DNA from 3 places in the Stenotrophomonas sp. AC248 genome. Region 1 is predicted to be linked to each of the others. Evidence: predicted binding sites of a transcription regulator. Region 1 holds the regulator's gene; each other region holds the start of a gene.
What was found. Region 1 encodes FliA, which starts transcription of late flagellar genes. Its sites were predicted from a motif close to TAAAGTTTNNCNNNCNNNGGCCGATAA; they were not measured.
Positions count from the first base shown of each region.

Region 1 (7,225 bases):
TTCGCCAAGGCGGTCCAGGATTTCCTGGGCCTCGAGGATGAAATCGGCGGCAATATCGTCTGGAACAGCGCTCATGGTGTTACAGCCCCAAATCCGAAAGCAGGTCGTCAGCATCCACCTGTGAAACCTGGTGACGGTCCAGGCCACTCACGGCCGGGCCGGCCAGGCCGTTGTCACGCTTGTGCGCGGTGTCGTCCTGCGGCGGCAGGCCGAGTGCGCCAAACCCTTCATGCACGCGACGCACGATCCCCACCACGCGGCGGATGATCTGCCCGGTGAGGTCCTGGTAGCTCTGGGTAAGGGCGATCTCGGTGAGGTTGTGGCGGATCCGGTCCAGCTGCTGGTCCTGGTCGGCGGTGAGGCCGTTGGCACGCAGCTGTTCGGTCAGCGCCCGGCATTCCTCGGCCAGGTCCAGGGTGCGGTGGGTGGCCTGTTCGGTCATCGTCACCACGTGGTCCAGGCGCGCGCAGGCATCGTCCAGCTCGCCGGCTTCGCTGGGCAGGCTGGGCAGTTCGCCCAGGGCCTGGCCAAGTTCGCGGGCGAGCCGGTTCAGGCCGGCCATCATCGGCTGGGTACGCAAGGCAGCCAGCGCGTCGATTTCCCGGCGCCAGCCGGCTTCATCGCCGCTTTCCAGCGCAGCCAGGGCGTCCTGCAGGCGCTGGACCAGCGCGGATTTGTCGCGAAGGGTTTCCATCAGGCGCTCGCTGCCAGGCGTTCGAAGATCTTGCCGAGCTTTTCTTCCAGGGTCTGCGCGGTGAACGGCTTGATGATGTAGCCGTTGACGCCGCACTGGGCCGCTTCGATGATCTGTTCGCGCTTGGCTTCGGCGGTCACCATCAGCACCGGCAGGGTCTTCAGCTTGGCGTCGGCGCGGATCGCCTTGAGCAGGTCGATGCCGGTCATCACCGGCATGTTCCAGTCGGTGACCACGAAATCGAACGGCTGGCTCTGCAGCAGCGACAGCGCGGCATGCCCGTCCTCGGCTTCGGCCGTATTGGTGAAGCCCAGATCGCCCAGCAGGTTCTTGACGATACGACGCATGGTCGAGAAATCGTCGACGATCAGGATACGCATGTTCTTGTTCAAAGCACTTTCCTCGGTATCAAGTGTTCGCGAGGCCGGCGTCGGCCGCCTCGAAGATCTTCAATCGGCCCCGCAGGCGCAGCACGGCCTGGCCGTGGATCTGGCACACGCGTGACTCGCTGACGCCCAGCACGGCGCCGATCTCTTTCAGGTTCAGTTCCTGCTCGTAGTACAGCGACAGCACCAGCTGTTCGCGTTCGGGCAGCAGGCCGATCGCATTGCCCAGTTCGCGGCCGAATTCGCCACGCTCCAGCACCTGCTGCGGGGTCGGGCCACCCTGGGCGACGGTGTCCAGCTCGCCCTGGTCCTCGATCCGCGATTCCAGGCTCAGCACCTGGCCGCGTGCGGCGTCTTCCATCAGGCGCAGGTAGTCCGGCAGCGGCATGTCCATGGCGGCGGCCACTTCGGTGGCGCTGGCGGCACGGCCGGTGCTCTGCTCCAGGCGGCGGATGGTGGACGCGGCGTCGCGGGCGCGGCGGTGCACCGAACGCGGTACCCAGTCGCCCCGGCGGATCTCGTCGATCATCGAGCCGCGGATGCGGATCGAGGCATAGGTTTCGAACGAGGCGCCCTGGTCGGCGTCGTAGCTGCGCGAGGCTTCGATCAGGCCCATCATGCCGGCCTGGATCAGGTCATCCACTTCCACGCTGGCCGGCAGGCGCGCGGCCAGGTGGTGGGCGATGCGGCGCACCAGGTCCGAATGCTGGGCAATGCATTCGTTGGCGGCGGTGCGTTGCACCTCTTTGTATTGTGCGGCGCCTTTCATGCGGTCACCCCGCGTTGCTTGAGGATGCGTTCCAGGAAGAATTCGACCCCACCACGCGGCTCGGTCGGGGCCTGCCAGCGGGCGGTGCGGCGGGCGATCTCGGTGATCGCCTGGGCGGCCGGGCTGGACGGGTAGGCCTTGACCACCGGCTGCTGGCGCTGCACCGACAGGCGCAGCCAGTCATCCTGCGGCACGCAGCCGAGGTAGTTCAGCGACACATCGGCCAGGAACTTCTCGCAGACCCGGGTCAGCTTTTCGTACAGCACGCGGCCCTCGTTGGGGTCGCGCACCATGTTGGCCACCACCTGGATGCGGTCCACGCCGCGTTCCCGCGAGAGCACCTTGATCAGGGCGTAGGCGTCGGTGATCGAGGCCGGCTCGTCGCAGACCACCACCACGGTGTCCTGGGCGGCCTGGCAGAAGGTCAGCACGCCGTCGGTGATGCCGGCGGCGGTGTCCACCACCATGAAGTCCAGCTCGCGCTCCAGTTCGGAGAACACGTTGACCAGGCCCACGTGCTCGGCCGGCTGCAGTTCGGCCATGTGCCGGCGACCCGATGCGGCCGGGACCACCAGCACGCCACCGGGGCCTTCCATGATCACTTCATCCAGGGTGCAGCGCCCGGCGACCAGGTCGGCCAGGGTCAGCTTGGGCTGCAGGCCCAGGATCACATCGATGTTGGCCAGGCCCAGGTCGGCGTCCAGCAGCAGCGTGCGCTTGCCCATGTCGGCGAGCGCCACGGCCAGGTTGGCCGACACGTTGGTTTTGCCCACGCCGCCCTTGCCGCCGGTGACGGCGATGGTGCGCACAGGGCCCAGCGGCTGGCTGCGGGTGGCAGACAACGGGAAGGTCTTGGTCAGCTTGGCGTACTCACGCGACGGCATGGTTCAACTCCGGGTTGCAGGGCATATCGGCCGCGCGGCGCAAATCTTCAAGGCGAAGTACAAGATTGGCGGCACTGGCCCGGTGCAGGTCTTCGGGAACGTCCTGGCCATCGGTGACCCAGGTGATCGGCAGGCGGTGGTCCACGGCCACCGACAGGGCGGTGCCGAAGCGGCCGGTTTCGTCCAGCTTGCTCAGCACCACGCCCTGCGGGTTGGCGGCACTGAAGCGGCGGACCACCTCGTCCATGTCGCCGAAGCTGGTGTTGGCCGGCAGCACCAGCAGGGTGCGGATCTGCTCGGCGGCGCGCAGCCACTGCAGCTGGGCGGCCAGGGCACGGTCGCGCGGGCCCAGCCCGGCGGTGTCGATCAGCACCAGCTTGTAGTCCTGCAGGCGCTCCAGGAGCTGGTTCAGGTCGCTGCCGCTGTTGGCTTCGTGCACCGCGATGCCGAGCTGGCGGCCGAAGCCGTACAGCTGCTCGCGGGCGCCGATGCGGCCGGTATCGGTGGTGACCAGGGCCACGTCGCGGGCGGCATGCTTCTCGGCGAAGCGCGAGGCCAGCTTGGCGATGGTGGTGGTCTTGCCGGCACCGGTCGGGCCGACCAGGGCGATCACACCGCCGGACTCCAGCGGGTCAACCGGGGCGATCGGCAGCTTGCGCGACAGCAGGCCCAGCATCAGCCCGCGGCCACGGTGGGCTTCGGTGTCCAGCGGGATCTGCATGGCCACGTCGCGGCTGATGCCGGCGTCGAAGCCGTATTCGTCCATCAGGTCCAGCGCGGCGGCGCGTACCGGCGACCCGCGCAGGCGCTCGTCGGTGAAGCGATGCATTTCGCGCTCGATGACGTGGCGCATGCCGGCCACTTCATGGCGCAGCTGGCGGATCTCTTCGTCATCGCGCTGCACGACCACCAGTTCGGCGGCGGGCTGCGGCTGGGCCTGCGCCGGTTCCGTGACGGCCGCCGGCGCCGGGTTTTCGACGCGCGTTTCGGCGACGGCGACCAGCGCCTGCGGCACGGCGGCGGCGACGGCCTCGGCGACCGGCAGGGCCGGCGGCACGGTGACGCTGACCGGCAGCGGCGGCATCGCCACGGCGGCAGCCGGCACATGCATCTGGAAGTGCGGTTCGTCGTCCAGCGGCGGGTCGATGATGAAGCGGGCGCGGTTGATCGGCGGGGCGACGGTGGCGACGGCCGGCTCGGCCTGTGCCGGTGCCGGCGACGCGGCGGCGGCCTGCTCGACGTTGAACGGGGCGAAGATCTGTTCCGGCAGCGCGCTCATGCCGGCCGCCGGGGCGGTGGCGGCGCGGGCCAGGGTGGCCGCGAAGCCGCTGCTGCCCGGCGGCGGCACGATCTCGTTGGCGGTGTCCAGGGTACGACCGGTGGCACCCACTGCGGCACGTGCCAGCGCGGCCACCGCAGAGGTGGTGGCGGCCACCGGTTCGGCGGCAACCACGGTCGGCTTGCGACGGGTCACCGCGGCGATCACCGCATCGGCGGCATTGCGCGGTCGCGGCGCCGGGGCCGGGGCCACGTCCTTGCGCGCTGCTTCCAGCGCACGCTGCACCGCACCTTCGTCGTAATTCGCCGCGGCCACGATCTCGACGCCTTCCTCGATCCGCCGGTTCGACAGGATCACCGCATCAGGACCATGTTCCTTGCGCACCAGGTTCATGGCCGAGCGCATATCGGGAGCGACGAAGCGTTTGATTTTCATGCTGTGGTACCGGGACTGGGGCGGCGGGGTGGTGGAAGGGAAGCGCTGGTTGTCGGTGGTCTGCACGGTCCGGGTTTCCCTTTATGTCCTGCTGCGTTGATATCGAAATGGGGGTGTGTCTGTTTTCTGGCACATGTCCGTCGGGGTTCCGACGTCAGCTGATCGTGCCGACCAGCTTCAGTCGTTTGTCCTCGGGTACCTCGCTGTAGGCCAGCACCGACAGCGAGGGGACGCTGTGGCGCACCAGCCGTGCCAGCGCGGCACGCACCGGGCCGGGTACCAGCACGACCGCCGGCTCATTCTTCGCTTCCTGCTTGCTGACACATTCGGCCAGGCTTTGGTGCAGTCGCTCAGCGAGTCCGGGTTCCAGTGCGGCGCCGTTGCCCTGTGTGGACTCCTGCAAGACACGTTCCAATTGCGGGTTGAGGGTGAACACCGGCAGCTCGGCCGACATGCCGGCGATCTCCTGCACGATGAAACGGCCCAGTGCGTTGCGCACCGCAGCGGTCAGCGTGGCCGGGTCCTGGCTGATGGGCGCGTTCTCCACCAGCGATTCGACGATCTTGCGCAGCTGGCGGATCGGAATGCGTTCGATCAGCAGGTTCTGCAGCACCCGCACCACCGCCGACAACGGCAGCGACTTCGGGGTGAGGTCTTCGACCAGCTTGGGCGCGCTCTTGGCCAGGTTGGCCAGCAGCTGCTGCACTTCCTCGTGGCCGAGCAGTTCGGGCGCGTGTTCGCGGATCAGGTGCGACAGGTGGGTGGCTACCACGGTGGCCGGGTCGACCACGGTGTAGCCCATGGTTTCGGCGTGGGCACGCTGGTGCGGCTGGATCCAGGTGGCATCCAGGCCGAACGCGGGGTCCTTGCCGGCGATGCCCTCCAGCGCACCGAGCGCGCTGCCCGGGTCCAGGGCCAGTTCGCGGTCGGGGTGGATTTCAGCGGTGGCCACCGGCACGCCGTGGATCAGCAGGCGGTAGGCCGTGGCCGGCAGTTCCAGGTTGTCACGGATGTGCACCGACGGAATCAGGAAGCCGATGTCGTGGGTGAGCTTGCGCCGCACCCCCTTGATCCGCGCCATCAGTTCGCCGCCCTGGTTCTTGTCCACCAGCGGGATCAGCCGGTAGCCCACTTCCAGGCCCAGCGGGTCGACCGGGCGCAGTTCGTCCCAGGTCAGTTCGGCGGTGGGCGAGGGCGTGGCACCGGGCAGGCCGAGGGTCTCGCCGCGGCTGGCGGCCGGCGTCTCGGCGGCACGCGCGGCGGCCGTGCTCTTCTTCCAGGCCTTCCAGGCCACGAAGCCGAGGATGGCGGCCAGCGTCAAGAAGGCGACGTTGGGCATGCCGGGCACCAGCCCGACCACGCCCATGATGGCCGCGGCGATGGTGAGCGCGCGGTACTGACCGAACACCTGGCCCATCATGGCCTGGGCCATGTCCTGCGAGCGCGAGGCGCGGGTGACCAGCATGGCCACTGCCGAGGACACCAGCAGCGCCGGCAACTGCGCCACCAGGCCGTCACCGATGGACAGCAGGGTGTAGGTGGCGGCGGCGTCGCCGAACGGCATGCCGTGCTGGAGCACGCCGACCGCCAGGCCGCCGAGCAGGTTGATGAACAGGATCAGGATGCCGGCGATCGCGTCGCCGCGGATGAACTTGCTGGCACCGTCCATCGCGCCGTAGAAGTCGGCTTCCTCACGCACTTCCTCGCGGCGGGCCTTGGCCTCCTCGCGCGTCAGCAAACCGGCGTTGAGGTCGGCATCGATGGCCATCTGCTTGCCGGGCATCGCGTCCAGGATGAAGCGGGCGGTCACTTCGGACACGCGCCCGGCACCCTTGGTGATCACCACGAAGTTGATGATGGTCAGGATGGCGAAGACCACGATGCCGACCGCGTAGTTGCCGCCGATCACGAACTCGCCGAACGCGGCGATCACCTTGCCCGCCGCCTCGTGGCCGTTCTGGCCGTTGAGCAGGATCACGCGGGTGGAGGCCACGTTCAGCGCCAACCGCAGCATGGTGGTGATAAGCAGCACGATCGGGAAGATGGTGAAGTCCAGCGGGCGCTTCACGTACACCACCGCCAGCAGCACCATCAGCGAGATGGCGATGTTGAAGGTGAACAGGGCATCCAGCACCGGCGCGGCCAGGGGCATCACCACCATGGCCAGCAGCGCCAGCACGATCAACGGCGCGCCCAGGCCGTTCCGGATCATGTCCAGGACCTTGCGGGCGTTCATGCCGGCACCGACGGGCTGGGCGCTCATGCGCGGCCTCCCGTGCCGAATTCATCCACGTTGATGCTCGGGGCGGCCGGCATCGGACCGCCGCGCCAGGTGCGCAGCTGGTAAACGTAGGACAGGACCTGGGCTACGGCCGAATACAGTCTCACGGGAATTTCCTTTCCAAGTTGACCTTCCCGATACAAGGCGCGTGCCAAAGGCGGGGCAGAGACGATGGCGACCTTGTTGCCGTCGGCCACTTCACGGATGCGCAGGGCGGTTTCATCCACGCCCAGGGCCACCACGGTGGGGGCGCCCATCTTGCCGCCCTCGTATTTCAGGGCCACCGCGTAGTGGGTGGGGTTGACCACCACCACGTCGGCGGTGGGCACCGCTTCCATCATCCGGCGGTTGGACAGCTGCTGCTGCAGCTGGCGGATGCGGCCCTTCACTTCCGGGCTGCCTTCGCTTTCCTTCATTTCCCGGCGCAGCTCTTCGCGGGTCATCTTCAGCTTGCGCATCCAGTTCCAGCGCTGGTAGGGCGCATCGAAGGCGGCCAG
Region 1 is NZ_OZ409840.1:2,032,986-2,040,210, forward strand. Features, by position in the region: gene ACZ0AE_RS09300 (chemotaxis protein CheA) at 1-75, opposite strand, end outside; gene ACZ0AE_RS09305 (protein phosphatase CheZ) at 80-694, opposite strand; gene cheY (chemotaxis response regulator CheY) at 694-1,086, opposite strand; gene ACZ0AE_RS09315 (RNA polymerase sigma factor FliA) at 1,103-1,849, opposite strand; gene ACZ0AE_RS09320 (MinD/ParA family ATP-binding protein) at 1,846-2,733, opposite strand; gene flhF (flagellar biosynthesis protein FlhF) at 2,720-4,447, opposite strand; gene flhA (flagellar biosynthesis protein FlhA) at 4,602-6,710, opposite strand; gene flhB (flagellar biosynthesis protein FlhB) at 6,707-7,225, opposite strand, start outside.

Region 2 (7,225 bases), 2.0 Mb from region 1:
GCCGCCGCCCACCGCACTGCCGGTGCCCGTGGACGGGGTGACGGCCCGGCGCATTGCCGATACGTTCGGCGCGCCCCGTGGCCGCGACCGCACCCATGCCGGCATCGACATCTTCGCCAAGCGCGGCACGCCGGTGCGCAGCGTGGGCGACGGGATCGTGGCCGATGTCCGCGAGGGCGGGCTGGGTGGGCGGCAGGTGTGGGTACTGGGCCCGGCCCGCGAGCGCTACTACTACGCCCACCTGGAAGGCTGGCGCGACGGCTTGGCGCGCGGCGAAGTGGTGGCGGCCGGCACGGTGCTGGGCTACGTGGGCGACAGCGGCAATGCCAAGGGCACGCCACCGCACCTGCATTGGGGCATCTACGGGAGCGAAGGCGCGTATGACCCGCTGCCGTTGCTGCGCGCATGGACGCCGGCCCCCGGCGCAACGCCGGCAGCGCGGCGATGACGGCGGGCGCGCGCTAGCGGGTAGCGGGCGTGCCCGATACCGGTGCCAGCGCTTGGCCAAACACCTGCAGCGCCTGCGTGATGGCCGCTGCGTGGGCCGCGGCCTGCGGCGCCTCCGGTGGGCACAGGGTGGCCAGGCGTTGGCGGCCGAGCGGGGTGCAGGCAGCCAGGAAGTCGTAGTGGCCTACGCCGGGCAACGCGTGCAGTGTCGCCTGCGGTGCGAGCGCTGCAAGCACCTCGCCATTGGTGGATGGCGGCGCTACCGCATCGGCGTCGCCAAGCAGAATCGACACCGGCTGCGGCAGTGCGCGCAGCTGCGCCGGCGTAAACGCCTGCACGATGGCCGGTGCCATCAGGAAGGCGGCACGCACACCGGGCACGCCGAGGTCATCGCCTGCCTGCGCCATGTAAGGCGCCAACGCGGGCGTCGCCGCTGCGTCGATGCGGGCCTGCAGCGTGGAGGCGGGCATTTCCAGCTGCGGCTGGCACACCCCGTCATCCGGGGTGGCGCGGCAGAACGCCAACAGGTGGGCCATGTCGACGCGGGCACCGGCGGCGGCCAGCGCGGTGAAGCCGCCGGCGGAAAAACCGGCCACCCCCAGGCGCGTGGCATCCACGTGCGCCCCAAGCTGCGGGTCGGCCTGCACTGCGGCGAGGGCGGCCTTGAGGTCCTCGGCCCGTTCCCAGATCAGGATGCTGCCGGCCAGCGTCATCGGCTCCACGCCGTTGTTGCCCGGGTGGTCCACCGCGATCACCAGATAGCCGGCCCGTGCCATGGCAATGCCGAACCAGCCCATCATCCGCGCGCTGCCGCCATTGCCGTGCGACAGCAGCAGGGTGGGCAGGGCACCCGGCGCAATGGGCGCGTCGACGGCGGCGCTGCCCACGTTGAACAGCGGGGCGTCCGGTGGCCCGATGGTGATGGGCCGCTCGCGCGCACCGGGCGCAGCCGGGTACCACACGGTGTAGCGCAGGCCGTCGTGATGCGCGGCATCGCGCACCGCGGCGCTGGCGCTGCGGGTCTGGCCATGGCGCTCGCCGACAACGGCAGGCGCGGGCGCTGCCAGCGAGGGGGCACTGGCCAGGCAGAGCAGCAGGGTCAGGCAACGGGCAGGCACTCGCATCGGCGTTCTCTCAGGTAGGGTCGGTGTCGGCCAGGGGCAGCCAGATTTCCACGCCGCCGTGGCCGCTGTGGGCGTCAAACCGTGCGTCGTAGCGTTCCAGCTCCGGCGCATCGGCCAGGCTCAGCCCGGACGCGGGCAGGTAATGGTTCAACAACCAGTACCAGGTGGAGCGGATCGCCGAGATGTGGCCGGCGTGCCATGCCACCACGTAACGGTGGGCGGGAATGCGCACGGTCTGCCAGCCGTCCGGCAGCGCCGCGAAGCCGGCCACGCCGATGCCGGCGATATAGTCGAAGCTGCCGTCATCGTCGCTGTTGCAGCACACGCCGTAGCTCACCTCCGGTGCGCTGGGGCAGTGCAGTGCCAGCCGTTGCCATTGCGAGGGAATGGCGGCCACCGACGCGCCGTGGTGGCGCGCGCCGATTCCGGCTACCAGCAAGGTGTCGGCGTTGACGATGCGCGGTGGCTGCGCGCAGGGCAGGGCATCGTCGTGCAGCTTGATCGCCTCCACCAGCGCGATGCTGTCCAATCCTTGCGCGCGCACCTGTTCCGGCGGGCGGCCGAACTGCTCGGAGAATGCACGGGTGAAGGTGGGATGTGAGGCATAGCCTGCGTCCAGCGCGACTTGCAGGATGTCGCGCGCGCCGCCGGCCAGTTGCCGCGCCGCTTCGCTCAGGCGTCGCCCGCGCAGGTAGCGCACCAGCGAGGTGCCGGTGCTGGCCTGGAACACGCGGGACAGGTGGAACGGCGATACCCCCACCACGCGCGCCACGTCGGCCAGGGCGATCGGCGCGGCGTGGTGGCTTTCGATGTACCACAGGGCCCTGCGTGCCGCGCTCATGCCGCCTTCCGGATCGGGACAGGCACGCAGCGTAGCCCAGCATCGCCAGGGCCGCTTGGCCGTTCTTGCTACAGCGTGAGGTTCAACGACACGAACAGGCTGCGTCCCGGAGCCGGCGAGAACATCGGCTGGTCATTGCCGCCCCAGAAGAAATTGTCGTACCACGCGTAGGCGTAGGTGCGGCCGGTGAGGTTTTTCACCTGCACGTCCACGCTGAGCCGCTCCGACACCGCGTAGCCGGCGCTGGCGTCCAGCACCGCGAAGCCGCCAAAGCGACCGTGCTGGTTGCGTTCTTCGATGTAGTAGTCGCCTTGCCGGCGGCCCTGCATGCCGAAGCGCCAGCGCGCATCGGGGCGGTAGTCGGCCCCGATGTTGGTGATGTGGCGCGGCGTGGCCAGCACCTCGTTGCCGGCTAGCGAGCGGCCGTCGGCGGTGAACGCGCTGATCACCTTGGCCTGCTGGATGGCGTGCGATGCCCAGAGCGTCCAGTGCGCGTTCACGCGTGCATTGAACTGCAGGTCCACGCCGCGTCGCCGGGTCTGGCCCAGGCCGACGGTGGTGCCGGTGGCGGGCATGTTGGCCACTTCATCGGTGGCGTCCTGCTGCCAGGCGGCGACACGGGCCTGGATGCCGTCGGCCGGGCTGAAGCTGATGCCCAGTTCCTTGCCGGTGTTGATCGACGGGCGGAAGGCGGCCTGCCCGCTGGTCATGTAGGCCGGGGCGGTGGACCCGGTCAGCACCTGGAAGGTGCGGCCCCAGTTGGCATACACGTTGAGCGAGGGGGTGAACGCGTACGCCACGCTGAGCTTGGGTTGGTCTATCCAGCCGGAGCGCTGCAACGGCGCGCGGACGCCGCCGGGCAGGTGGGTGTCGCCCGAGAACCGGTCCACCCGCCACGCCGGGACGATCTTCAACGCGGGTGTCGGCTGGATCACGGCCTGCAGGTAGCCGCCGACGTTGTCCAGGGAATAGCGGTCATCGTTCTGGATGCGCGCCGGTACGGCATCGAAGTCGGTCGGGATGCCGTAGGCGTAACGCAGTCGCCGGTACGCGTTGTCCTGCTGTTCGGCGTTGATGCCGCCAGCCACGGTGAGCCGCTCGCTGGCGCGCCAGGTCAGGGTGCTCAGCAGCCCCGTCTGCCGTTCGTCCCACTGCCGGCGCTGGCGCGGCGCGTTGCCGGGTCGGTAGTCGGTGAAGGTCACCTGGCGATCGTCCTCGTACCGGTTGTAGTACAGCCGGTTGCTGAGCTGCAGGGTATCGGTGAGGCGCAGGTCGAGGTGCGCGCCGAGGGTGTGCATGTCGCGCACATCGCCATCGTTGGCATTCTTGCGCGGCGATGCGCGGCGTGCGTTGGCCAGTTCGGTGGCGGTGAGGAAGCCGGGTTCGTCGGCAACGTGGTGGTACACGCGTGCGACCAGGCCGGCCTTGAGCACGTCCTCGTCGCTGCCGATGAACCATTTGCCGCCCAGCGAGTACTTGCGCGACCGGTCGTGGTCGCGATAGCCGTCCGAGGCCTGGGTGCCGATGAAGTAGTTCTGTGCCACACCGTTGGCCTCGCGACCGAGCGCGACCTGCACTTCGCGGCTCTCGAAACTGCCGACGCTGAGCCGGGCATCGGTGTAGGTGCCGCCCTGGCGGGTGCCGATGTTGATGTTGCCGCCGATGTTGTGCAGGCCGTAGCGCGGGTCGTTGGTGCCGCGCACCACTTCGATGTAGTCGATGTCCAGCGGGAAGATCATGTCCACGAAGCGCTGGTTGCCGCTGTTGACGTTGCTGGGAATGCCGTCGATCAGGATCTTGATGCCGTTGATGTAGCCCTCGCCGTTGAACGCACGGAAGCTGGCTTTGCCGGACTCGGCGCCCTGGCGGGTTTCGGTAAGCTGGATGCCCGGCATCTGCCCCAGCAGTTCCCAGCTGTTGCCGACGTTCTTGTGCGCGATCTGGTCGGCGCCCATCACATCCACCGAGGTCAACACCTGGCGCGACGCCAAGGGGCCGGTGCTGCCCTTGCGGGCTTCCACGCTGCCGAGGGTGACGGCCGAACCAGGGGGCGGGCTGGCCGCCGCGTCGGGGGCGCACAGGGTGGCCAGCAGGGCGGAGGCCAGGGCATGGGTTTTCATGGGGAAGCGGCGTCAGGCAGTCTCGATATAGAAATGATATAACATTGCAACAGTGGTGGCCCACCCCCGCTGCCAGCCGTAGGCCATCTGTGAGCCCTCGCTACGGAACCGCGACGCGCCTGCAAGGCGATGTCATCCCGTGCCGGCTTGCGTGAGCGGGCTCACGCCACCCCGCGCAACCACGCCGTGATCGCCTCGCGCAGCCGTGGATGCGCGGGCACGGTGATGCCGAACGCCTCGTGCAGCACGGTCAGCACATCGTCGGTGCCGTTGAGCATGCGGCGCTCGCTGGGCTGCCCGCGGCGGTGCACGGTGTAGGCCCCGGCGCCGATCGTGCGGCGCCCGTCCGGCCCGGCCAGGGCGACCCGCAGCTGTCCGGGGAAGGAGGAGTGCGGGTGCGTGCACACATACCAGTTGCCCACCTCATGGTCGATGGGGGCCTGCACCTGCAGGTCGAAGTGGTAGAGCGGCCTCCACTCGCCGGCGATGTCCACCCGCAGCAGGAACTGGTCGTGCTGCTGGTCCAGCCGATAGTGCTCGTGCGGCGTGGCCTGGGCGAACCGATGGTCCAGCCGCAGCGGACCGGTCGGCGTGTTGCCACCGAAGCCGACGTCGGCGATGTAGTCCACCGCGTCGATCCGCACCAGCACCAGCATGTGGGTGCGCGCGGTGGGGGCGTCATCGGTGCGCCCCATGACCACGCGCGCGGCAAGGGCGCGGGCGTCGAAGCCCAGGTGCTGCAGCAGCGCCAGGAACAGCCCGTTGAGCTCGTAGCAGTACCCGCCGCGTCCTTCGCGCAGCAGCTTGTGCGCCACGCTGGGCAGGTCGATGGCCACCGCATCGCGCAGCAGCGTGGTGAGCGTCTCGAACGGGAACGTGGCGTTGTGACGTTCCTGCAGCAGCGCCAGCGTGGCCAGGGTAGGGGGCGGTGGCGCCGCCACGCCGAGGCGGGCCAGGTAGTCGCGACAGGTTTGCGGGTCCATGGGCAGGGGCCATGCGGGAAGGTGACGCCACTGTGGCGGCTCAACCGTGGTTGAGGTCAAGCACGGGCGATCGAACGCTGAATCGCACCCGCGGAATGCCCGCCACCGTCATCTTGCCGTCGCTTGCCGCCGCTACAAGGGGCGGGGGTGGCAGTGCGCTGCGGCCGGTTCGAAAATGCAGCCTAAAGACCGCCTGTTTCCGGCCGATACCGATGCGTCAATCCGCCTGGAGCATCTGATGTCGGTCGTCCCCCGCCGCCCGTTGTCCCGGTTCGCCCGCTTGGGTGAACACCTTCCACGTCCCGGTTTCAGCCGCGCCATCGGCGCGCTGCGCCGGCTCAGTGTGGCACGCAAGCTCAAGGCCGCGCTGCTGGTCTGTGGCAGCGGCCTGCTGGTCGTGGCGCTGGTCTACGCAGGTACCCGCTACAGCAGCGAGCGTGCCGCCGCCACGTTCGCCGCCCACCAGCAGAACGCCGCGCTGGCCAGCGCACTGGCCACCCAGGTGGCCGAAGCCCGCCGCCTGCAGACCCGCTATGCCATCCACTTCGACGCTGCCGACCGCGGCGCCCTGCAGCAGGCCCAGCAGCAGCTGCAGCAGTCGCTGCAGGCGTTGCAGCGCGCCCCGCACGACCGCGGTACCGCAGCCGCGTTGACCGCACTGGCGGCGCGCGCCCAGGAATTCACTGCCGGCATTGCGGCGCTGAACGACCGCGCCGACGAGATGGGGCGCGGCGACGCCGGACTGCGCGCGCAGCTGGACGCCAGCGCCGCAGCGCTCGATACCCTGCTCACCGACGCCGCCTACCTGCCATTGGCGCTGCAGTGGCAACGCATGCGGCGGCAGGAAGCGCTGCTGTTGCTTACCGGTGATGCGGTGCACACCGACCAGGCCAGCGAAGCCAAACTGCCGTTCGACCTCGCGGTGTCGGCCTCGGGCCTGGCCGGTCCCACCCAGGACGCGCTGCGTGCCGCAATGGACGATTACCAAGGCGCGTTGCTGGCCTACACCGCCGCACGGGTGGGGTTGGACGTGGAGGCGATGGCGCTCACCGATACCGCCGCGCAGGTCGCGCCCGCGCTGCAGCACCTGCAGCAGGCGCAGGCGGCCGCGCTTGCCGCAGCACGCGCACGCCAGCAGGCCCAGGCACGGGCGATGACCGTGCTGTTCGCCGCGACGCTGGCGCTGGTGGCACTGGTGCTGATCGCCAGCCTGGTGCTGGTCATGCGGGCCGTCCGCCAGCCCATCACCGACACCCTGCGGTTTGCCGAGGACATCGCCGAGGACCGGCTCGACAGCGTGCTTGCGGTGCACAACCCGCACGACGAGATCGGCCAGTTGGCGCAGCGCCTGATCCACATGCAGCAGCGGCTGCGCGAGCGCATCCAGGCCGAGCGCGCCAGCGCCCAGGACAACACCCGCGCCCGCCAGGCATTGGACAGCGCCCAGGCCTGCGTGATGGTGCTCGACCCGGACGGGCGCATCGGCCTGCTCAACCGCGCGCTGCTGGCCGAACTGGCCACGCAGGAAACCCAATGGCGCGGCCAGCCCGCCGCCGTACTGCACCCGGTGTTCCAACGCATCGTGGCGCAGCTGCACGGCAATGCGGCGTCCAGCCACGAGATCCTGCATGCGGGCATCGGCTACCAGCTGGTGGTCAATCCCATCCTCGACCACGACCAGCTGCTCGGCGCGGCCGTGGAGTGGCGCAG
Region 2 is NZ_OZ409840.1:4,006,611-4,013,835, reverse strand. Features, by position in the region: gene ACZ0AE_RS18060 (M23 family metallopeptidase) at 1-448, shown strand, start outside; gene ACZ0AE_RS18055 (alpha/beta hydrolase family protein) at 462-1,571, opposite strand; gene ACZ0AE_RS18050 (AraC family transcriptional regulator) at 1,582-2,412, opposite strand; gene ACZ0AE_RS18045 (TonB-dependent receptor) at 2,481-4,532, opposite strand; gene ACZ0AE_RS18040 (arylamine N-acetyltransferase family protein) at 4,694-5,515, opposite strand; gene ACZ0AE_RS18035 (methyl-accepting chemotaxis protein) at 5,754-7,225, shown strand, end outside.
Region 2: a site for FliA is predicted at 5,699-5,725, ahead of ACZ0AE_RS18035 (methyl-accepting chemotaxis protein). Genes of this name have one in related genera too.

Region 3 (7,225 bases), 1.9 Mb from region 1:
ACTTCCACCAGGCGGCGGGTGACGGCGATGTTCGCGCCCACCAGCTGGTTGGTGTCGCCCACCATCCGCCCGTATTCGCCCGGGAAGGACTGGGCGTCCATGCGGTAGCTGAGCTCACCGGCTTCATGCCGCTGCGCCATTTCGCCCTGTGCAGCCATCACCGCGCGCACCTGGCTGCGCATGCGCTGCATCGATTCGAGCAGGCGCCCCACTTCGTCGTTGCGCGGCGGCGGCAGCGCGGTATCCAGGCGGCCTTCGGCAACATCGGCCGACAGCCGTACCGCTTCGGCCAGCGGACGGATCGCCTGGCGGCGCAGCAGTACGTAGACGCTGGCGCTGAGCACCAGCGCCGCGCCCAGGCCCACGGCCAGGATGATCCACAGCAGCGAACGCGCCTGTGCGGTGATCAGGTCGTGCGGCACCACCACACCCAGGGCGAAGCGCTCCTGGCTGGTGCCGATGCGCAGCGGCACATACGCCTTCACGTTGCCGGCCGCGTCCACGCTGAAGTCTTCGTAGGGCTTGTCGGCGCCCACCGCGGCCAGGATCCGGCGGGTGGTGGCATCGTCGCGACGCTTGCCGATCTCCTTGGCATCCTGGGCAGCCAGGACGATGCCACCCGGGGAAATCAGTTCGACGTGGCCTTCGCCCATCGGGCGCAGCGCCGCCAGGCGCTCCTGCAGCGCGGCCAGGCCGAAGTCGACGGTGACCGCGCCGAGGAAGGTGTCCTTGTCCAGCACCGGGGTGGACAGGGTGGTCATCAGCACGGGCTTGCCGGCGATCTCGTAGCTGTACGGTTCGGCCACGGTCTGGCGCTTCAAGGAGCGCGGGCGCAGGTACCAGTCGCCATCACCGGGGACGTCGTAGCCCTTCAGCGGATCCTGCTTGGGCGTGCCGTCCTGCCAGGACCAGTAGCTCATGAAACGGCCCGTCGCGTCGTGTGCTTCCGCATCGACGAACTCGCTGTCCTTGCCATCGAAGGCCTGCGGCTCCCACAGCGTGCCCAGCCCCACCCACTCCGGGTGCGAGCGCAGCTGCTGTTCGATCACGTGCGATGCAGTGGCCCGGGTCAAGCCGCCGGCCGCGTGCTGCACCACCAGGCTGTCAGCCAGCGCCTGGCTGGTGGAAAACGCGGCGGCCAGGTCGGCACCGACCCGGCGTGATTCGGCATTGGCCTCGCTCTGCATGGTCTGCCGCGAAGAGTCGATCAGCGCCTGGCTGGCTTCGCGGTAGCTGATGGCAGCGGTGATGCCGAAGCAGAGCATGGCGATCAGCGCGGTCCCCAGCATCAGCCGGTTGGCGATGCTTCCGGGGCGCTGGGAAGAGGTCGGGCGGGACGCAGGCATGGGGGCGGTTCCGGGAAAAGGGTCGGATCAGCGGTCGCCTGGGGGCGCCACTACGGCTTCGCGCAGTCCATTGCGGTCCGGGTGGCGCGGTGCAACTCACGGCCAGCCCTTGCCCCGATCGCAGACATCGGGGCATTGAGCTGGATAACGGCGCTGGCGCGCCGATGTTGAGGACCGTTTCCTGACCCCGTTCAGTGTTCGCCGGGGCGCGCGGCCGCGTGGCCGGTCGAACGCCCCACGCGCTCGACCAGGGTCTGGCTGGCCGCGTTGAGCCCGCGCACCTCCACCTCGGCGCCATGGGCGCGCAGCTTGTCCACCACCCGCTCCAGCGCCGCCACTGCGCTGAGGTCCCAGAAGTGCGCGTGGGTCAGGTCGATCACCACCCGCCCCGGCACCTGCTGCAGGTCGATACTGGCTGCGAACTGCCCGGCCGAGGCAAAGAACACCTGGCCGCTGACCGTGTACACGCGGGTGCCGTCGGCCAGCACCGTATCGCCCACCTGCAGCAGGCGCCCCACCTTGCGGGCGAAGAACAGCGCCGACAGCAACACCCCGGTCAGAACGCCCTTGGCCAGATCGTGGGTGGCCACGGTCACCACCACGGTGGCGATCATCACCACCGAGGAGCTCTTCGGGTGCTGGCGCAGTTCCTGGAAGGAGCGCCAATGGAACGTGCCGATGCTGACCATCACCATCACCGCGACCAGCGCGGCCATGGGGATCTGCCGCACCCACTCGGCGCCGTACACCACCAGCAGCAACAGCAGCACGCCGGCCACCAGGCACGACAGCCGCCCGCGCCCGCCGGACGACACGTTGATCACCGACTGGCCGATCATCGCGCAGCCGCCCATGCCGCCGAACAACCCGGCGGTGATGTTGGCCAGGCCCTGCCCGGCGCACTCGCGGTTGCGCTGGCTGGGCGTGTCGGTCATGTCCTCCACGATCTGCGCGGTCATCATCGACTCCAGCAGGCCCACCACCGCCAGCGTGGCCGACACCGGCAGCAGCAGGCGCAGCGTGTCCCAGGTAAGCGGCACGTCGGGGAACAGGAACACCGGCAGGCTGTCGGGCAGCACGCCCATGTCGCCCACGGTGCGCACGTCCCAGTGCAGGCCGATCGACAGCGCGGTGAGCACCACGATCGCCACCAGCGGCGAAGGCACCGCGCGCGTCACCCGCGGCAGCAGGTAGATGATGGCAAGCCCGGCCGCGCAGACGGCCCACACGTGCCAGGAGCGCCCGATCAGTTCCGGCATCTGCGCCAGGAAGATCAGGATCGCCAGCGCGTTGACGAACCCGGTGATCACCGAGCGCGACACGAAGCGCATCAGCACGCCCAGCTTCAATGCCCCGGCCAGTACCTGCAGCAGCCCGGCCAGAATGGTGGCCGCCAGCAGATACTGCAGGCCATGGTCCTTGACCAGGTCCACCATCACCAGCGCCATCGCACCGGTGGCCGCCGAAATCATGCCCGGGCGGCCGCCGGCGATGGCGGTGACCACCGCGATGCAGAACGAGGCATACAGCCCCACCTTGGGGTCGACCCCGGCGATGATCGAAAACGCGATCGCCTCGGGGATCAGGGCCAGCGCGACCACGGTACCGGACAGCAGGTCACCGCGGATATTGCCGAGCCATTGCTGGCGCAGCGGGTAGGAAACAGACATGGGCAGACTCCGCGCACCGGCGATACGCACGGCGCGCTGTGTGATGAAGACAGGACACTCCCTGGAACCCGGCAGTGGCACGGGCGCGTGGTGAACGCGGTATCAGGGTGGGGTCATCACAATCCAGCGGGGCGGGCAAAGGCGGCGCGCAGGATAGCGCAGCGGTGGGGCCGGCTCAAACGCCGGTTGACCACCGCCGCGCGCCGCGCGCACGATGCCCGCTGATTCCTCGTGGCAGGTGGCAGGCATGTACGGCTTGATTGGCAGGATGTTGATCGCACCCGGGCAGCGCGACGCGGTCATCGCGATCCTGCAGGAAGGCACCGATGCCATGCCCGGTTGCCGCAGCTACGTGGTGGCCCGCGATCCCACCGATGCCGATGCGCTCTGGATCACCGAGGTGTGGGACAGCCAGGACCACCATCGCGCGTCGCTGGCACTGCCTGCGGTACAGGCCGCGATCGCCAGGGCCCGGCCGCACATCACCGGGTTCGGCGAACGCTTCGAGACCGAGCCGGTGGGGGGCGTGGGTCTTTAGAGCCCTACGCCCGGCCGCAGCTCAGCGGGCAAACCGCCGGGCCCCGGCCACGCAGCTCACCGCACACACGGTGACCGCCAGCATCGTCCAGCTCACCTGTTCGTGCAGCAGCAGGGCCGCCAGGCCCAGCCCGAAGAACGGCTGCAGCAACTGCAGCTGGCCCACCGCGGCGATGCCTCCCTGGGCCAGCCCGCGATACCAGAACATGAAGCCGACCAGCATGCTGAACACCGACACGTAGGCCAGGCTCCACCAGGCCGGCGCGCCGATGGTGGCCAACGTGGGCGGCCAGCGCACCCACATCAGCGGCACCATCAGCGGCAACGCCAGCAGCAGCGCCCAGCTGATCACCTGCCACCCACCCAGCGTGCGCGACAGCCGCGCCCCTTCGGCATAGCCCAGCCCGCACACCACCACCGCCGCCAGCATCAGCAGGTCGCCCTGCAACGACGCAGCACCGCCGCCGAGCAGCGCGTAGCCGGCAACCGAGGCACTGCCCAGCAGCGAAAAACCCCAGAACGCCGGGCGCAGCCGTTCGCCGCCGCGCAGCACGCCGAACACCGCCGTGCTCAGCGGCAGCAGGCCCAGGAACACGATCGAGTGCGCCGAGGACACATGCTGCAGGGCCAACGCGGTGAGCAGCGGGAACCCCACCACCACACCCAGCGCCACCACCAGCAATGACGCCACCGCGGTGCGTGGCGGGCGCGGTTGGCGCAGCACCAGCAGCATCGCCGCGGCGATCAGGGCGGCGATGCTGGCGCGCGCGGCGGTCAGCAAGGTCGGATCGATGTCGGCGACCGCCACGCGCGTGGCGGGCAGTGAGCCGGCGAAGATCAGTACGCCGATGAATCCGTTGATCCAGCCCCGGGTGGTGGTATCCATTCTGGTGTTCCTGAGAGTGGCCACCAGTGGACCACGCGGCGCCTGCCGCCCCCAGACACAGTCCAGTACACTTTCACTGAACTGTTATGCCCACACCCCCAGTACGGACCCCGTGGCATGGATCTTCCCCCTACCCGAATCGCCGCCGTGATGGCCAGCGTGCGCGCCCGCATCAACGCCCGCAGCTACGTGCCGGGCATGCGCCTGCCGTCGGTGCGTGCCCAGGCCAAGGCCCTGCAGGTGTCTGTGTCCACGGTGGTGGAAGCGTACGCACGGCTGGTGGCCGAAGGCGTCATCAGCTCACGCCCCGGCGCGGGATTCCACGTCAACGGACCGGTGGCACCGCTGGCGCTGAGCGGCATCGACCCGCCCCGCGACCGCCAGGTCGACCCGCTCTGGCTGGCCCGGCAATCGCTGGAACACGATGCGCGCGTGCTCAAGCCCGGCTGCGGTTGGTTGCCCGAAGACTGGATGTACGTCGAGGGCATTCGCCGTGGCCTGCGCAGCGCGGCCCGCGCATCGGCCACGTCCCTGGCCGACTACGCCAGCCCGTTGGGCCTGCCGCCGCTGCGCCAGCTGCTGGCACGGCGGCTGGCCGGCCAGGGGGTGGACGCAGCACCGGAGCAGATCCTGCTGGCCGAGTCGGGCTCGCATGCCATCGACCTGATCTGCCGCTTCCTGCTGCAGCCCGGCGACACCGTGCTGGTCGATGACCCCTGCTATTTCAATTTCCTGGCCCTGCTCAAGGCCCACCGGGTGCAGGTGGTGGGCATTCCGTACACGCCCAACGGGCCCGACGTGGGGGCGTTCGGTGCGGCGCTGCAGGTGCATTCGCCGCGGCTGTACATCACCAATTCGGGCCTGCACAACCCGACCGGGGCGGTGCTCTCGCCGGTGACCGCACACCGCCTGCTGACGCTGGCCGAAGGCAGCGACCTGGTGATCGTCGAAGACGACCTGTTTGCGGATTTCGAACACAGCCCCGCGCCGCGGCTGGCCGCCTTCGACGGGTTGTCGCGGGTGATCCAGATCGGCAGCTTTTCCAAGACGCTGTCTGCTGCGGTGCGATGCGGTTTCATCGCCGCGCGACCGGAGTGGATCGACGCGCTTGCCGACCTGAAGATCGCCACCAGTTTCGGCGGCGGTCGCCTGGCCGCCGACATCCTGCTCACCGCACTCACCGACAGCGGCTACCGCCGCCACGTGGAGACCGTGCGCACGCGCCTGGCCGCCGCGCGCGACGTCACCCTGGACCGCCTTGCCACGCTCGGCATCCAGCCCTGGATCGTGCCGCAGGCGGGCATGTTGCTGTGGTGCCGTTTGCCCGATGGCCTGGACGCTGCAGCCATCGCGCAGCGCAGCCTGGCCGACGGCGTGGTGCTGGCGCCCGGCAATGCGTTCAGCCCGTCGCTGGGTGCGACCGGCTTCCTGCGTTTCAATGCCGCGCAGGCACAGAACACGCGTGTGTTCGAGGTGCTGGCGCGGGCCATGCGGGGGTGATCCATCGTGAACGCTTCATGCTTGCGCGCCGCAATGCGCTGCACTTCACGGGCGTTGCGCACGCCGCGCGGGATAGTAGCTGCAAGGCAGGGGACGACAGGCGCAGTGCATGTGGGACAGAAGCGACGATAGTGATCGGGTGGCGTTGATCGAAGCCCTGAACGTGATGGACCCCGCGCTGGGGAAATCACTGGACCCGATCACCGAGCTTGCGGCCTTCACCTTCGGCGTTCCAATCGCGCTGATCTCCATTATCGATGCCGACAGCCAGCGCTTCATTTCGCGCGTCGGGCTGGCGCTGGATCGCACCGACCGGCATGCCTCGGTGTGCGCCTGGGCGATCCAGTCCGACCAGGTGATGCAGGTGGCCAACCTGCGCGAAGATCCGCGCTTTGCCACCCACCCGTTGGTTACCGGGCCAGAGCAGCTGCGCTTCTATGCCGGCGCACCGCTGGTGACCAAGGCCGGGCTGGCGCTGGGTACGCTGTGCCTGATGGACCGTGCGCCGCGGGTGCTGTCGCCCCTGGAAACCCAGCAACTGCAGACCCTGGCGCGCGTGGTGATGGCGCAGATGGAACTGAAGGTGTCGATGGGCCGTCGCGAGCAGGTCACCGGGCTGCCCAACCGCCAGCAGTTCCAGGCCGATCTGGACCTGCTGACGCGGCGCGGCGACGGCGGACGCTTCACCGCTGTGATGCTGGATGTGTTCGACGTGCACAGCGCCAACGACGCCGGCCAGGCGTTGGGCATGAAGCCGGTGGAAACCCTGCTGCGGCAGGCCGCCCTGCGCGTGCAGCACGTATTGCAGGACCAGGCGGCGGCCTACCACGTGGGCGTGAGCCGCTTCGCGTTCGTGCTCAGCGGCCAGGACCACGCGCAGGTGGACGCGCTGCTCGACCGCCTGCGTGAGCGCCTGCGGCGTCCGTTGCTGGCCGGCAGCATTCCGATGTCGCCGCAGTTCCATGCCGGCGTCTGCGATTTCCAGGCCACGCCGGTGGACACCGGCGATGTGATCCGCAAATGCCTGGTGGCAATGAACCACGCCATCCAGACCGATGCGGGCCGCTGCTGGTATTCGGCAGACCGCGATACGCGCCTGCGCCGCCGCTACCGGCTGGCCTCCGACGCGGCACGCGGCCTGGCGCAACATCAATTCAACCTGGTCTACCAACCCCGCTTCGCGCTGTGCGACGGCCTGCCGGTAGCCGCCGAAGCGCTGCTGCGCTGGGTGCACCCGATGCTGGGGCCGGTAGGGCCGGGCGAGTTCATTCCCGTGCTGGAGCGCA
Region 3 is NZ_OZ409840.1:3,899,970-3,907,194, forward strand. Features, by position in the region: gene ACZ0AE_RS17535 (methyl-accepting chemotaxis protein) at 1-1,346, opposite strand, end outside; gene ACZ0AE_RS17540 (SulP family inorganic anion transporter) at 1,538-3,016, opposite strand; gene ACZ0AE_RS17545 (putative quinol monooxygenase) at 3,264-3,554, shown strand; gene ACZ0AE_RS17550 (DMT family transporter) at 3,576-4,439, opposite strand; gene ACZ0AE_RS17555 (aminotransferase-like domain-containing protein) at 4,557-5,939, shown strand; gene ACZ0AE_RS17560 (GGDEF domain-containing phosphodiesterase) at 6,049-7,225, shown strand, end outside.
Region 3: a site for FliA is predicted at 1,491-1,517, ahead of ACZ0AE_RS17535 (methyl-accepting chemotaxis protein). Genes of this name have one in related genera too.